2 regions of the Nonlabens sp. SY33080 genome follow, and region 1 is predicted to be linked to the other one. Evidence: riboswitches for the same ligand, from Rfam matches in the RefSeq annotation. Region 1 holds a riboswitch; the other holds the start of a gene.
What was found. Region 1 has a riboswitch for thiamine pyrophosphate ahead of HCN53_RS10545 (TonB-dependent receptor). Riboswitches for the same ligand answer to the same signal wherever they lie in the genome.
Positions count from the first base shown of each region.

Region 2: it holds a riboswitch for thiamine pyrophosphate, as region 1 does, so the genes downstream of both, thiM (hydroxyethylthiazole kinase) here and HCN53_RS10545 (TonB-dependent receptor) in region 1, are expected to answer to the same signal.

Region 1 covers NZ_CP050461.1:2,337,777-2,344,904, forward strand. The annotation lists gene HCN53_RS10535 (carboxypeptidase regulatory-like domain-containing protein) at 44-2,884, shown strand; gene HCN53_RS10540 (DUF5689 domain-containing protein) at 2,919-4,334, shown strand; TPP riboswitch at 4,495-4,587, shown strand; gene HCN53_RS10545 (TonB-dependent receptor) at 4,709-6,889, shown strand.
Region 2 covers NZ_CP050461.1:1,180,020-1,187,147, reverse strand. The annotation lists gene HCN53_RS05450 (pyridoxal phosphate-dependent decarboxylase family protein) at 1-1,016, opposite strand, end outside; gene HCN53_RS05445 (hypothetical protein) at 1,174-1,647, opposite strand; gene thiD (bifunctional hydroxymethylpyrimidine kinase/phosphomethylpyrimidine kinase) at 1,779-2,591, opposite strand; gene tenA (thiaminase II) at 2,579-3,232, opposite strand; gene thiE (thiamine phosphate synthase) at 3,208-3,852, opposite strand; gene thiM (hydroxyethylthiazole kinase) at 3,856-4,602, opposite strand; TPP riboswitch at 4,683-4,772, opposite strand; gene HCN53_RS13070 (DUF6122 family protein) at 4,864-5,250, opposite strand; gene purL (phosphoribosylformylglycinamidine synthase) at 5,354-7,128, opposite strand, start outside.

The DNA of each region.
Region 1 (7,128 bases):
TAGTTTTGCGCCGATTTAATAACGAAATGTTAATATTAACCTTATGATTACTAGCTTAAGAAAAGCACTTTTCGGGTTTTTAATTTTGTTTACTTCTTTAATCCAAGCGCAAGAACTAATTAAAGGACGCGTGATTGATGAAGTTACAGAAGAGCCCATTCCTAGTGCTATTATTACCGTTAAAGGTCTGGACTTCAAGGCCACTTCTAATGCAGATGGATACTTTGTTATAGAAGGAGCAATCCCAGTAGGAGACCAAACGGTTCAAGTAGTTCGCACAGGATACTACGCCCTTTCACTACCTGTAGTGATTTCTTTACAAAATCCTGTTGATTTAGATCCTTTGTACATGACACCAGATAATTCACTAGAGGTGCAGTCACAAGGGATTATTTCTTTAACTGAGAATGATCTTGCCGATGATGAAAATGCGGCAAACAACGTATCTGGTCTATTGATGAGTGCTAGAGATCAATTCTTGAGAGCTGCAGCATTTGATTTTAGTGCAACTTTCTTCAGACCGCGTGGTTTAAATAGTGAGGACGGTAAAGTTCTTATTAATGGTATTGAAATGAATAAGCAATTCTCTGGTCGTCCACAATGGAGTAACTGGGGTGGACTTAATGATATCATGAGAAACCAGGTGTTTACTATGGGGCTAAGTGCTGCTGATGAGACCTTTGGTGGTTATGGTGGTGTTCAAAGTATAAATATGAGAGCGTCGCAACAGCGTCCAGGATCTCAAGTATCTTATGCATCAAGTAATCGTAGTTACCAACATCGTTTAATGGCTAGTTATAGATCTGGCTTAATGAATAATGGTTGGGCTTATGCAATTAATGCTTCAAGACGTGCTGGTGAAGAAGGTTTTACTGATGGAACACCTTACGATGCAAATTCTTTAGGTATTTCTGTTGAAAAGAAGTTTAATGATAAACACAGCTTAAACTTCACAGGTATGTATACTCCAAATAGAAGAGGTAGACGTACTGCTATTACTCAAGAAATTCGTGATTTAAAAGGAATTACTTACAATCCATTTTGGGGTGAATTAAACAATGATGAGCGCAACTCTAGAATTCGTGAGATAGAAGAGCCAATACTAATGCTTAACCACTATTGGGATGTAAACCCTAAACTTAGAGTTAATACCAATGTGGCATATCAATTTGGTAAAATAGGTAACACTAGAATTGATAATGGAGGAACTACGCAAGAAACAATTGGTGGTCAAAATGTATATGTAGGTGGTGCAAGAAATCCTAATCCGGATTATTATCAAAACTTACCTTCTTACTTTTTAAGAAATGGGTCTGATCCGATTGATTTTCAATATGCTTATCTAGCAGAACAAGCCTTTATCAATGACGGTCAGTTAGACTGGAACAGTCTTTATGAAGCTAATAGAGTTCTTGCTGATCAAGGCAGAAACGCACTTTATGTTTTACAAGAAGATAGAATTGACGACAAATTATTCTCTGCAAACACTATAATTACTGCCGATATCACAGATAATATCCTATTTAACGGAGGAATTCGTTACCGAACTTTAAATAGTGACAACTATGCTAGAATTGACGATTTATTAGGAGGAACTGGTTATCTAGATGTAGACTTTTTTGCGGAAGAGTCGGTAGATGTAAACCTTGATGTTCTTGCTCAGTCAGATGTAAGAAACCCGAATAGAATCGTTGGGCTAGGTGATCGTTATAAGTACAGTTATGAAATTGATAGTGATGTGATATCATCATTTGCACAAGCACAATTTAAAACGGCAAAGGTTGATTTCTTCCTTTCTGGATCTGTGTCACAAACCTCTTACCAACGTAATGGTAAATTTGAAAACGGAAACTTCCAAGGTGATCGTTCATTTGGTAAAAGTGATAAAGTTGACTTTACCGATTTTGGTGTAAAAGGTGGTGCTACTTATAAGATCAATGGACAAAACTTCTTAGATTTTCACGCAGCTTATATGACGCAAGCTCCTTACATAAGAACAGTTTTTTCAAATGCAAGACAAAACAACGACATTGTTGATGGTATAGAATCGCAGCGTTCTTACAGCGCAGATTTGAGCTATGTATTAAGTACTCCAAATGTAAAAGCACGTTTAACTGCCTACTATACCAAGTTTATGGATGGTAGCGATGTAGGTTTTTACTTTACAGAGGATCTTACTGGTTTACCGCTAGATGATGGTAGTGCTTTTGTTCAAGAAGTAATGACTAATATAGACCGTAGAAATATGGGTCTTGAAATGGGTCTTGAAGTTCAAGCAACTCCAACGATTAAATTAAAAGCTGCTGCAGCACTAGGACAAAATGTATTTACTAATAATCCAGACTTATATTTAACTAGTGATGATTTTGACGGTCAACTTAGATTTGGTGATGGTACTGCAAAGCTAGACGGATATCATGTAGCTGGTGGACCAGAAACTGCTTTACAAATAGGTTTTGAATATCGTGATCCTGATTACTGGAACATTGGTCTAACTACGAATTACTTTGCAAATGGTTATATCGATGTTAACGCATTACGCAGAAGTGATAATTTTATCTTAGATTATGACGGTCAGGTTTTTAATGATTATGATCAAGATCTGGCTAATGAATTACTTGCTCAGGAACAATTTGAAGATTATGTGCTTGTAAATGTAATTGGTGGTAAATCATGGAAGATTGGAGACAAGTTTGTTGGATTCTTTGCTACTATTAATAATGTATTTGATAGAGAATACAAAACAGGTGGTTTTGAACAAGCACGTAACTCTAACTTTAGATCGGTAAGGGATGACCAAAACAATCCTCAAGAAGTTTTTGCTCCTAGATATTTCTTTGGAAATGGAACAACTTATTACTTAAACGTATATTTAAGATTCTAATAAAGCAATGATGAAATTTTTAAATAAAGCAACAATGAAACACATTAATAAAATTTTTGCACTAGCAGCTATCATGGCTGTTGCATTCTCGTGTGTAGAAGACGATGAATATGAAGTGCCAGATACAAGATTAGTAGATATTGAAGATCCTAGTAATATTGTTACAATAGGTAACGTAGTATCACAAATTGACCAGTCACAAAACGGAACAGTAACATTTGATACTCCAGGTGAATTCATGGAAGGTTATGTAATTTCAAGTGACGAAGCAGGAAACTTTTTTGAAGAGATAGTTATCCAGGATGCTCCTGAAAACCCAACAGTTGGTATAAAAGTTCTTATAGATAATAGTCCTTTATTTACAACCTATGAATTTGGTCGTAGAATTTTTGTAAAATTAGATGGATTGACTGCTGGTATTTCTAATGGTGTTCCTGTTATTGGAATAGCTGGTAGTGGTACTAACATCGAGAAGATCGCACCTTCACAACAAGAAGATTTCATTTTGAGAGATGACATCGTTGCAGAAATTGTTCCTACAGTTGTAACTCCTAGCGACTTTGCTACTGATAAACTTAATACGTACATCGTTTTAGATGGTGCACAGTTCTCTGACGAGGATGTAGCTAATAATCGTTCATTTGCTGCCGAGGCAACTGATCAGTTTGATGGACTAAGATTTCTTCAATCTTGTACCGACTTTTTTGCACCTGCAGTACGCTTAGAAACTAGTACTTTTTCAGATTTTAAAGCTGCAAGTGTACCAGGTGGAAGCGGTAGTGTAACTGCTATTCTTTCTAGAGATTTTGAAGATGACAATTTTGTGATCGTGGTAAACGGTCCTGCAGACTTTGATTTTGATCCTAATGTACGTTGTGATTTTGACGTAGTATCATGTGGATTAGTAGGTGCCGCTGGTGCAACAACAATTCTTTCAGAGAATTTTGAGACGCAATCAACAGGTCAAATAGCACAGCCAGCTGGGTGGACTAACTTCATTGAAGCTGGTACTGAAACTTGGGAAGTTTATAGCGCAGGAGGAACTAATGCTTCATTAGGTAATAGTGTAAGAGTAGGTTCTTTCCGTTCAAACGATACAAGTACTATCTCTTGGTTGATTACTCCACAAATTGATTTTGATGCTCAAACTGGTGAAGTTTTTGATTTTGAAACGTCTAATAGCTTCGCTGATGGTTCAGAAATGCAAGTACTTTACAGTGCAGACTGGGATGGAACAACTGCTGGAATAACTACAGCAACTTGGGAAGCTCTTGCTGATCCTACAATTGTGGAAGACAGTGAATTCTTCGGTAACTGGGTTCCTTCAGGATTTGCTAGCCTAGACTGTTTAACGGGTACTGGTTATATCGCATTTAAGTACGAGGGATCAGGTGATGCTGGTTTTGATGGAACTTACGAATTAGATAACATTAGAATTACAAGCAACTAATAATTGCCTAACTAATAGTATAAAAGTCCTTTAAGCTTCTTGCTTAAAGGACTTTTTTGTATTTATAAATTCAAGTAAGTTCTTATTATTTGTAGGAAAATAAGGCCTAATAAATACTCTTTTTTTTTAGTTGGTATTTAGTTAGTACATATTACTTTTGCGCCGTCTCAAGGGGTGCTGGTATTACTGGCTGAGATTATACCCGAGGAACCTGGGCAGGTAATGCTGCCAAGGGATATTCTTTAAAGTTGGTGATTGTTATGCTTTCGCGAAAGCGTAATTATCCACTTAATTAAAGGAAAAGACATTCCTCTTAAATTTTTAATTAACAAGACCGAATAAATGCCCCTTTTATTTGAACGAAAAAGTTCAAAATGAAGTATTTATCAGTCGCTGTATTGACCTTACTAGGATTAGGCGTCACAGCACAAAACACACAAGTATCCGATACTACCAATGCCGAAAAGTTGGATGAGGTTCTTGTAAAAGCCGTTCGTGTAAACGCAAATTCACCAATCACACACAGCAACGTTTCCAAAGAGGAACTTGCAAAGCGTAATTTAGGACAAGATATTCCTACATTACTTAATTTTTTACCATCTGTTGTTACAACTAGTGACGCTGGTGCTGGTATAGGTTATACCAGTTTGAGAGTGCGTGGTGTAAGTTCACAATCTACCAATGTTACTATTAATGGTATTCCCTATACCGATGCAGAATCTCTAGGTACGTTTTGGGTAAATTTAGGGGACTTTTCATCTTCTGTTGAAAGTTTACAATTACAAAGAGGTGTAGGAACATCTACTAACGGTAGTGGAGCATTTGGTGCAAGTATTAATTTGTTGACTGATGCAGTTAATAAAAACGCTACTGGCCAAATTGCAAATAGTTATGGTAGCTTTAATAGTAGAAAGCATACTTTAAAGTTCTCTACAGGATTACTTAATGAACATTTTGAAATATCAGGAAGGTTATCTAACATAGCATCAGATGGGTATATCGATAGAGCATCAACCGATTTAAAATCGTATTACCTACAAGGTTCCTATGTTGATGACAATACACTGATCAAGGCCATAACTTTTGCCAATGAAGAGGTTACTTACCAATCTTGGTTCGGTATCGATGGAGATCAATTAAGAGAAGATCGAAGGTTCAATCCTGCTGGTCAATATGAAGATGAAAACGGTGTTACACAATTTTATGATCGTGAAGTAGATGATTACAAGCAAGATCATTATCAGTTACATTGGAATGAACGTTTCAATAACAATTGGTCATCAAATGTAGGCTTGAACTATACCTATGGTAGAGGTTTCTTTGAGCAGTATAGAGAGGATGATGATTTCAGCACCTACGGTTTTGATGAATTAACGGTTGATGGTCAGGTGGTTAATACTACTGATCTCATACGCAGAAGATGGTTAGATAATGACTATTATGTGGTTAATGCAAACGTTAATTATAAGGACAATAAGATGGATATTTTGTTAGGAACATCTTTTAGTCACTATGATGGAGATCACTTCGGTGAGGTTATATGGGCGCGATTTGCTAGTCAAAGTGAAATTAGAGACCGATATTATGAAGGAAATGGTAAGAAAAATGATTTTTCAACCTTTGCCAAAGGAACCTTTAAACTCGATGATAGATTTCAATTATATCTAGATGCGCAAGTAAGAAATGTTAACTACGAGACATCGGGTATAAATTCAAATCTTACTATGTTTAATGTAGATGAGAACTATTTATTCTTCAATCCAAAGGCAGGATTGACTTATTCAATTGATTCAAATGATGATTTATACTTCTCTTATGCAAGAGCTAGTAGAGAACCTAATAGAGATGATTTTGAGAATAATCCTAATATAGAGCCAGAACGTTTAAATGATTTTGAACTGGGATGGCGTCATAAAAATAATAAGATTGCCTTTAATGCAAATGCCTACTTCATGTATTACGAGGAGCAACTTGTTCTTACTGGTGAAATCAATGACGTAGGTGCGGCATTAAGAGATAATAGTGGCGAGAGTTATAGACTAGGTTTAGAATTAGAAACTGCCATTCAATTATCTGATGAGTTCACATTACAAACCAATGTTACTTTAAGCTCAAATAAGAATTTGGATACTGTAGTTTCTAGAGACGGAGAGCTGGTTGACTTAGGATCTACAGATATCGCTTTTTCACCTAATATAGTAGGAGCAAATCAGCTTACTTACCAACCTAGTGAAGCCTTTCAAGTAAGTTTATTGACTAAGTTTGTAGGAGAACAATTTATGAGTAATACAGAAGCTGATTTATCAAGGTTAGAAAGTTATTCAACCACTGACATCAACTTTATATACACTCTTAAAACTAAATCCATTTTTGATTCGATAGTTTTTACTGGATTAATTAATAATATTTTTAATGAGAAGTACGTCTCAAATGGTTATTATTTCACATTTGATGACACGTGGTCTAATCCAAATACAATTACAACAATTGAAGGTGTAGGTTATTATCCACAAGCTGGTATCAACTTTTTAGCAGGTGTTACCTTGAATTTTTAAAGTTATTTAACTTTGAAGAATCATAAAATCCTGTACCTACCTTGGTACAGGATTTTATTATTTTTTATTACTCTATTAGGTGCCTTTCAGAATTACGCATATTATTATTTGTCTTGACAAAGATTAAATAAGTTTCTTATTCGTTATTCCAAATCATTTTGAAATGTATAGAAAACCAAAGTAGGAAAACCCTAGATTATTCTATATCCTTTCTAATCATAAGGTTTGTAGCTATACAT
Region 2 (7,128 bases), 1.2 Mb from region 1:
CAAATCCATTCAGCTCTTTTTTGAAGTATAAATATTTTTTCCTGCCAACCATAAGGTCCATTTTTTGCCAATATCATCCACACCGCGATAGCATTGGCTCCTGAACGGCTACCTACAAGTGTAAAATCTTGACCTTCCACATAACTTGCTTCTTGGGTGTTTACATACTTCATAAAACCTTTCCTTATCAAGAAAATTCCTGTTCCATAAGGAGACTGTGCCATTTTATGAGCATCAAGTGTAAAGGATGTGATTTCAGGATTTTTAAAGGTAAGTAAGTTGTTTTTAATGGTAAAAGGGTAGTAAAAACCACCGTAAGCACCATCTACATGGATTTTATATTCACACTTCAGTTTTTTTAAAGAATCTATTATTGTTTCAATATTATCAACTGATCCATACATGGTTGTCATCATGTTTGCAACCACAATAAAGTATTTTATACCCTTGTTTTTTGCGCTAGTAAGAGTTTGCTCGACACTTGCTGCTGTAATTTCCCTAGTATGTTCATTTACATCATATTTGTGAATATTGATCGATAATAGATTTGCAGCTTTATCCATGGAATAATGGCTGTCTTTACTACAAACAATTGCTATCTCATCACGAGATGCATTCATTTGTTGCATGTAATAGTTACGATAAATCCAAATGGCCTGAATATTAGCTTCAGTTCCTCCTGATGCTACGTAACCATCTTGTTCATATGGTATTCCTTTTAAAATATCTACAGCACAAATTTCAATAAGATCCTTTTCAATTGCATGTGTACCTTCAAAAAAAGATTCGGAATTTCCTAAAGTATGACAACCTATGTGATTGGGATTTTTCACCAGTGCGTACATAAAAGGAGCGTCTTTAAGAAAGGTAGCATCTTGATTAAAAACCTTGTCGTCTAAATAGGAAGCAGGTACCCCTATAACTCCTTCCTTGTCATAATTTATATTTTTATCTAATGCATTAAATACAATCTTCTTAATCTCTTCTTCGGATTTTTTAGTCCAAAATTGTGTCATTATAGCTGTTTAAAAATAGCCCCAAAAGGGCTGTAAAAATTATGACGAAGGTAAGATTTCTTAAATAAGTGACTTGTAAAAACAATAAGATTATGATTCAGATTTTTACTTTATAACTTTCAATTTAAACCGTTGATCCCAAGTAATGCATTTTAGATTAATGGGATATTTTTTTTAAAGTTTCAGGATTCTTAAAAAAATAATCTTTCTCAATATGAGTGAGGAAAAAATCATATAAATCTTGTTGGGATTCAAATTTTTCCTCTCTTATTTGATTATTGACTTCACTATAGGTAAGAGAGTTGTTTATCATTGAGATCCCATAAAATTGGTAACTCAGACCAACTTCATCTTCCGTGATTATAGTCAAAATTTTTCTTTCTCTTATGGTAGTAGGGTAGGCGATTAACTCCTCTTGATCATCTCCATCTATTAGAGTTAACTTGTATCTTTTCTCAGTGTGACGTTCTATTTTTACGGATTCTTTCGGGTTATTTGTTGGGCTCCATAAACCCAATAACTCACTATCAATTGCCTCATTGTTGGGTAAAGAAAATTCAGATTCTAATGTGCAACTGGTTACTATTAGAAAGAGTAGTAAACAAAATATAGGAGTTAACTTTTTGGTCATTTTTACACCTTTTATATTCAGCTTAAAGATATGGATTAATAAGCTTTTTCCAAGGTGATTGTTTGATTTACAGTTGCTTGATTTGATTACGCTTTCGCGAAAGCGTACCTAAAATACATCCTCATTAACAATTACAATCCAAAATGATTGATGGGACCATTGCCTTTTCCTAATATCTTATCCTTAGCATTTAAAATTGCCGAATTGATGTATTGGCATGCATTGTCAACTGATTTCTCCAAGGAATATCCTTTACTTAAAAAAGTAGCGATGCTAGATGATAAACTGCAGCCTGTGCCATGAGTGTGACGGGTTTCTACTTTAGGATTTTTGAACAGAATGGTTTGAGCGGTTTCAAAGTTGTATAAAATATCAACCATTTCATCAGGAGCATGATCCATATGACCGCCTTTTAATAAGACTGAGGTCCGGTATTTTTTACCAAGTTGTTGAGCCGCTTCTTGTGCATTTTTGGGATTAATTTCTTGTTCTAGTAGTAGTTCTGCTTCCTTAGAATTTGGTGTGATCAAATAGGCTTGTGGCAGTAATGATTTCAAGCTTTGCAGCGCCTCGTTGGTGATTAATCTATCACCTGAAGTCGCTACCATCACAGGATCTATTACCACATTTACTGCCTGATACTCTTGTAGCTTTTTTGAAATAAGTTTAATCACCTCACAAGAATGTAACATGCCTATTTTTACCGCTTGAAAGGTTATGTCGGTAAAAACAGCGTCTAGTTGTTTTTCTATATGATCAATCGGTATAGGGTGAATATCAAAAACGCCTTGCGTATTTTGTGCTGTTGTGGCTGTAATCACACTGGCAGCAAATGCACCACAAGCAGAAATACTCTTTATATCTGCCTGTATACCAGCACAGCCACCACTATCGCTACCGGCAATGGTAAGTACTGTATGGTAAGTGTTTTTTAAATTTCCCATTGTTCCTTTCTATAAGCGCTATCCCAAAACATCCACTCTAATTGTGATGCTTTTAAAAAGGCTTGGTTCATCATTTCGAGTTCTTCTTGATTAGCTGTTTGTGCATACTTGTTTGCAATATTGATTGCTTGTTCTACAGATCCTGCAAACTCCTCACCACCATAGGTGTTAATCCATTCTTGGTAAGGATTATTATCTTTATCGGTTTGGTTGTCAAGAATATAATCGCCTATTTGTTTGTAAATAGTAAAGCATGGTAAAACAGCTGCTATACTTACTGCAATAGATTTTTCATGAGCAATTCTAGTCAAATAACTGGTATACAGCTCACAAGTAGGTGATGCTATTGTGGTAAACGAATCGGCATTTACAAAATGTTGATGAAGAGCATTTTCAACATGTATGATTCCTGTTGCTGCATCTAGAAAAAACTGGGTTTCATTTTCATCACGGCATTTTATTCCAACAAGGGCAAGAACTTTTTTGTATTGTGCTAAATACAAGGCATCTTGATTAATGTAAAACTGAAATACATCTTTAGATAATGTACCTTGCATAAGTTCTTTTATGAAAGGCTGATTTTGAATCTTAGCAAGAATACTACCGGTAGATTTATTTATTTGTTGGTACCAATTCGACATAATAATTTTTTAAAATTTTCAGTTGCTTGTTGAGGTTGCTCAGAGGTTGATATAGCGGATACCACAGCAATTCCTTCTGCACCACTTTCTATAAGTACTTCTGTATTTGAATGGTCAATTCCTCCTATACATATAATGGGTTTGTTGCTTATGGACTTTATTCTTGATAAACCTGAAATTCCTAATGGCTTTTCTAAATTTTCCGTTTTAGTCGCCGTGCTAAATACAGGAGAAAGACCTATGTAATCAATCTCTAGGCTATTAGCCTTAAGAGCTTGTTCCTCATTGCTTACTGACCAACCGATAATTTTATCTGATCCTAAAATTTTTCTAGTGATTGCTGGTGGTAAATCCTGTTGACCAATATGAACACCATGGGCGTTGATGCTTAAAGCGATATCAATTCTATCGTTAATTATCAATGGCACATTGTAATAATCACAGATCTCTTTTGTTTTAAGGGCGCGATTATAAAAATCTCTAGTATCCAGAAGCTTTTCCCTAAGTTGCACTATAGTAACACCACCTTTTAAGCTGGATTGTAGCGTGTCGAAAAAGAGAGCATCTTCTGTAATGCGCTCATCAGTCACATACATAAGAGAATAGTCTGCTTTATTCATATTCTATGTGAGTTGAAACAACGCGTCTATAAAATTCATTTGAAAGCTACCAGGTCCATTGGATTTAGACTCAGCTTGCTCACCAGCCTTACTCATAATTTCCATTCCATCGCGAGCTCCTTTATGTATGTCTTTGTTAACTGCTACACAAGCGCCTATAATACTGGTTGCGGTACATCCCATTCCTGTTATTTTAGGCATCATCGCACTTCCACCCGTAATTTCTTCAATTTTGTCACCAGTCACGACATAATCTGTAGCTCCACTAATTACAATCGTATTATTCAGCTTTCGCGAAAGCGTGCTAGCAGCATCCACTGCGTTATTAGAGTCTATCGTGCTGTCAACACCTTTTGTGTTTGAACTTAATTGTGCCAGAGCCATAATTTCTGATGCATTACCACGAATTACGTCAGGTTGGTAAGTTTCTGCTAGGTGAAGAGCGGTTTGCGTACGGTAATTTGACGCGCCTACTCCAACCGGATCAAAGACGATAGGGATTCCATTTGCTTTTGCTTTTTTCATTGCTTGCTCCATGGCAGCTACCCAAGATTTACTAAGAGTTCCCATATTGATTACTAAAGATGATGAGATCGTGGTTATATCTTCAACTTCTTCTATTGCATGAGCCATCACTGGTGAAGCTCCTATAGCTAGTAAGGCATTAGCAGTGTTATTCATAACCACGTAATTGGTGATATTATGAATAAGTGGTGATTGCGTTTTGATTAAGTCAATGGTCGTATTCATATGCTTTGTTGGGTCATTATTATATTAAAAAAGCCACTTTCACGGTAATGAAAGTGGCTTGTAGGTTTATGCTTATTTACTAGTTACAAGTCTCGTTTTCCTCCGCTGTAATTACACATCTCAGGTTCATAGGGTATAATCTCAGCACAACGGCACCCCTAACGATTGGTGTAAAGTTACTATATAAAAAAGTGTTTGTTATGATTTTAATATTTGTTTTACATCTAGTAGTATCAACTATTCTTAAGTATAGGGATAAAATTATATGCCCAAGAATTGACTTATTGATTGTAAACTCTCATAAATAGGAGAGGAGACTAGGCAATCGGTACATTTACTGTAGGTCATTAAGCAATCTATAAAATCAGTTAGCATATGAAAAAGTAAACCGATACCAATGATATTGAATGGCTTGCGGAAAAACAGTAACACCACATAAAATGCCATCGCATAAAAAGTATGCAGTGGATGAAAGTTTATACTACATCTATTTTCTTGAAATATGGGATTTGCTACTAGATGATCAAGATCTACCAGCATGGTTGCGAGAAGAATAAAATAAGCCCGTTTCCAATTTTTCCTAAAGAATATATAGGCAATGAAAAAAGGAAAACCAAAATGTAAAAAATAATGAACTACAAATTGCATGGTGCCGTATAAATCTAGATTTATTATAAAATGGAAATTTACAATTAAAAAAACACCTCCTTAAGAGAGGTGTTTTTTAATCATATTAATAAAAACAAATTCCTTAGGAATTTTGTTTTTCACACCATTTTCTAGCATTTACAAATGCTTCTAACCATGGAGAAACTACATCGTCTTTACGGTCTTTAGGATAGTGCGCCCAATTCCATGGGAATGTAGAACGTTCTAGGTGTGGCATCATTACAAGATGTCTACCATCCTCACTGTTCAACATAGCAGCGTTGTAATCAGATCCATTAGGATTTGCAGGATATCCCGTGTAGGCATAAGTGGCTGGGATCTTGTAATCTTCTTTTTGTTTAGGTAACAGGAACTTTCCTTCTCCATGAGCTGCCCAAATTCCTAAGGTTGTACCAGCTAGTGATTCTAGCATAATAGAATTATTTGCTGCAATTTCTACGCTAGTAAAGTGACATTCAAATTTGTTACTATCGTTATGAAGCATTTTTGGTTTGATGTCGTGGTCTGGATTTATCAATCCTAATTCCACAAATAATTGACAACCATTACATACTCCTAAACTCATCGTATCTGGTCGTGCAAAAAAGTTTTTCAATGCCTTGTTTGCCTTGTCGTTATATAAAAATGCACCGGCCCAACCTTTGGCACTTCCTAAAACATCGCTGTTAGAAAAACCTCCAACAGCAGCAATAAATTGCACATCTTCAAGAGTTTCACGACCGCTTATAAGATCAGTCATGTGAACATCTATAACCTCAAAACCAGCAAGGTGCATTGCTCTTGCCATTTCTCGTTCACTGTTACTTCCTTTTTCTCGGATTACAGCTGCTTTTATTTTGTGCTTTGGTAGTTCGGGTAGTTTTCCGTCAAAGGATGCGGGAAATTGGTAATTTAAAGGCTGCTGCTCATAATTAGCAGCTCGTTCATCGGCCTTACCGTTAAAGGATTGTTCACGATCTAATAGGTGAGAGGTCTCGTACCATTCTTTGCGATATTCTGCCACGTCAAGAACAAGCTCATTAAGCTCTATAACAGGCTTGTTTGTCGCTGTACCTATCTTATAAAAAGGCACTCCACAATCTTTTAATTCATTATCTATATCTTGGGTGGTTTGTAAGACCACACCAATGTTTTCTGAGAATAAAACCTTTATTAAATCGTCTCCAATGCCTGAAAGGTCAAGTTTCATTCCCACCTTGGTTGATGGAAAACACATCTCTAGTAATGTAGTTACAAGACCACCACTTCCTATATCGTGACCAGCTAGTACTTTATCAGATTTTATGAGAGCTTGAATTTGTGACCACGCTTTCGCGAAAGCGGAACTATCTACAACTGTCGGACATTCATTACCTATTGCATCACAAACTTGTGCAAAACTAGATCCACCTAATTTGTGAGAATCACCACTTAAATTAATGTAGTAAATAGGAGCATTATCATCTGGCTGTAGAACGGGTTCTACAATTCGTGTGATATCATCTACAGCTGCCACGCTACTAATGATTACTGTTCCAGGAGATAAAACATCTTTATCGGCATATTTTTGCTTCATACTCAAGGAGTCCTTTCCTGTAGGTATATTAATTCCTAATTCGATAGCAAAGTCACTTACCGCTTTTACTGCTTGATATAGTCTAGCATCCTCTCCTGGATTGTTACATGGCCACATCCAGTTTGCACTCAAACTTACACCAGATAGACCTTTCTCAACCGGAGCAAATACTAAATTACTCAATGCCTCTGCAATGGAATTACGAGATCCAGCGATAGGATCGATAAGTGCACTCACAGGACTGTGACCTATGGTAGTCGCAACACCTTTTTTACCTTGATAATCCATAGCCATCACACCTA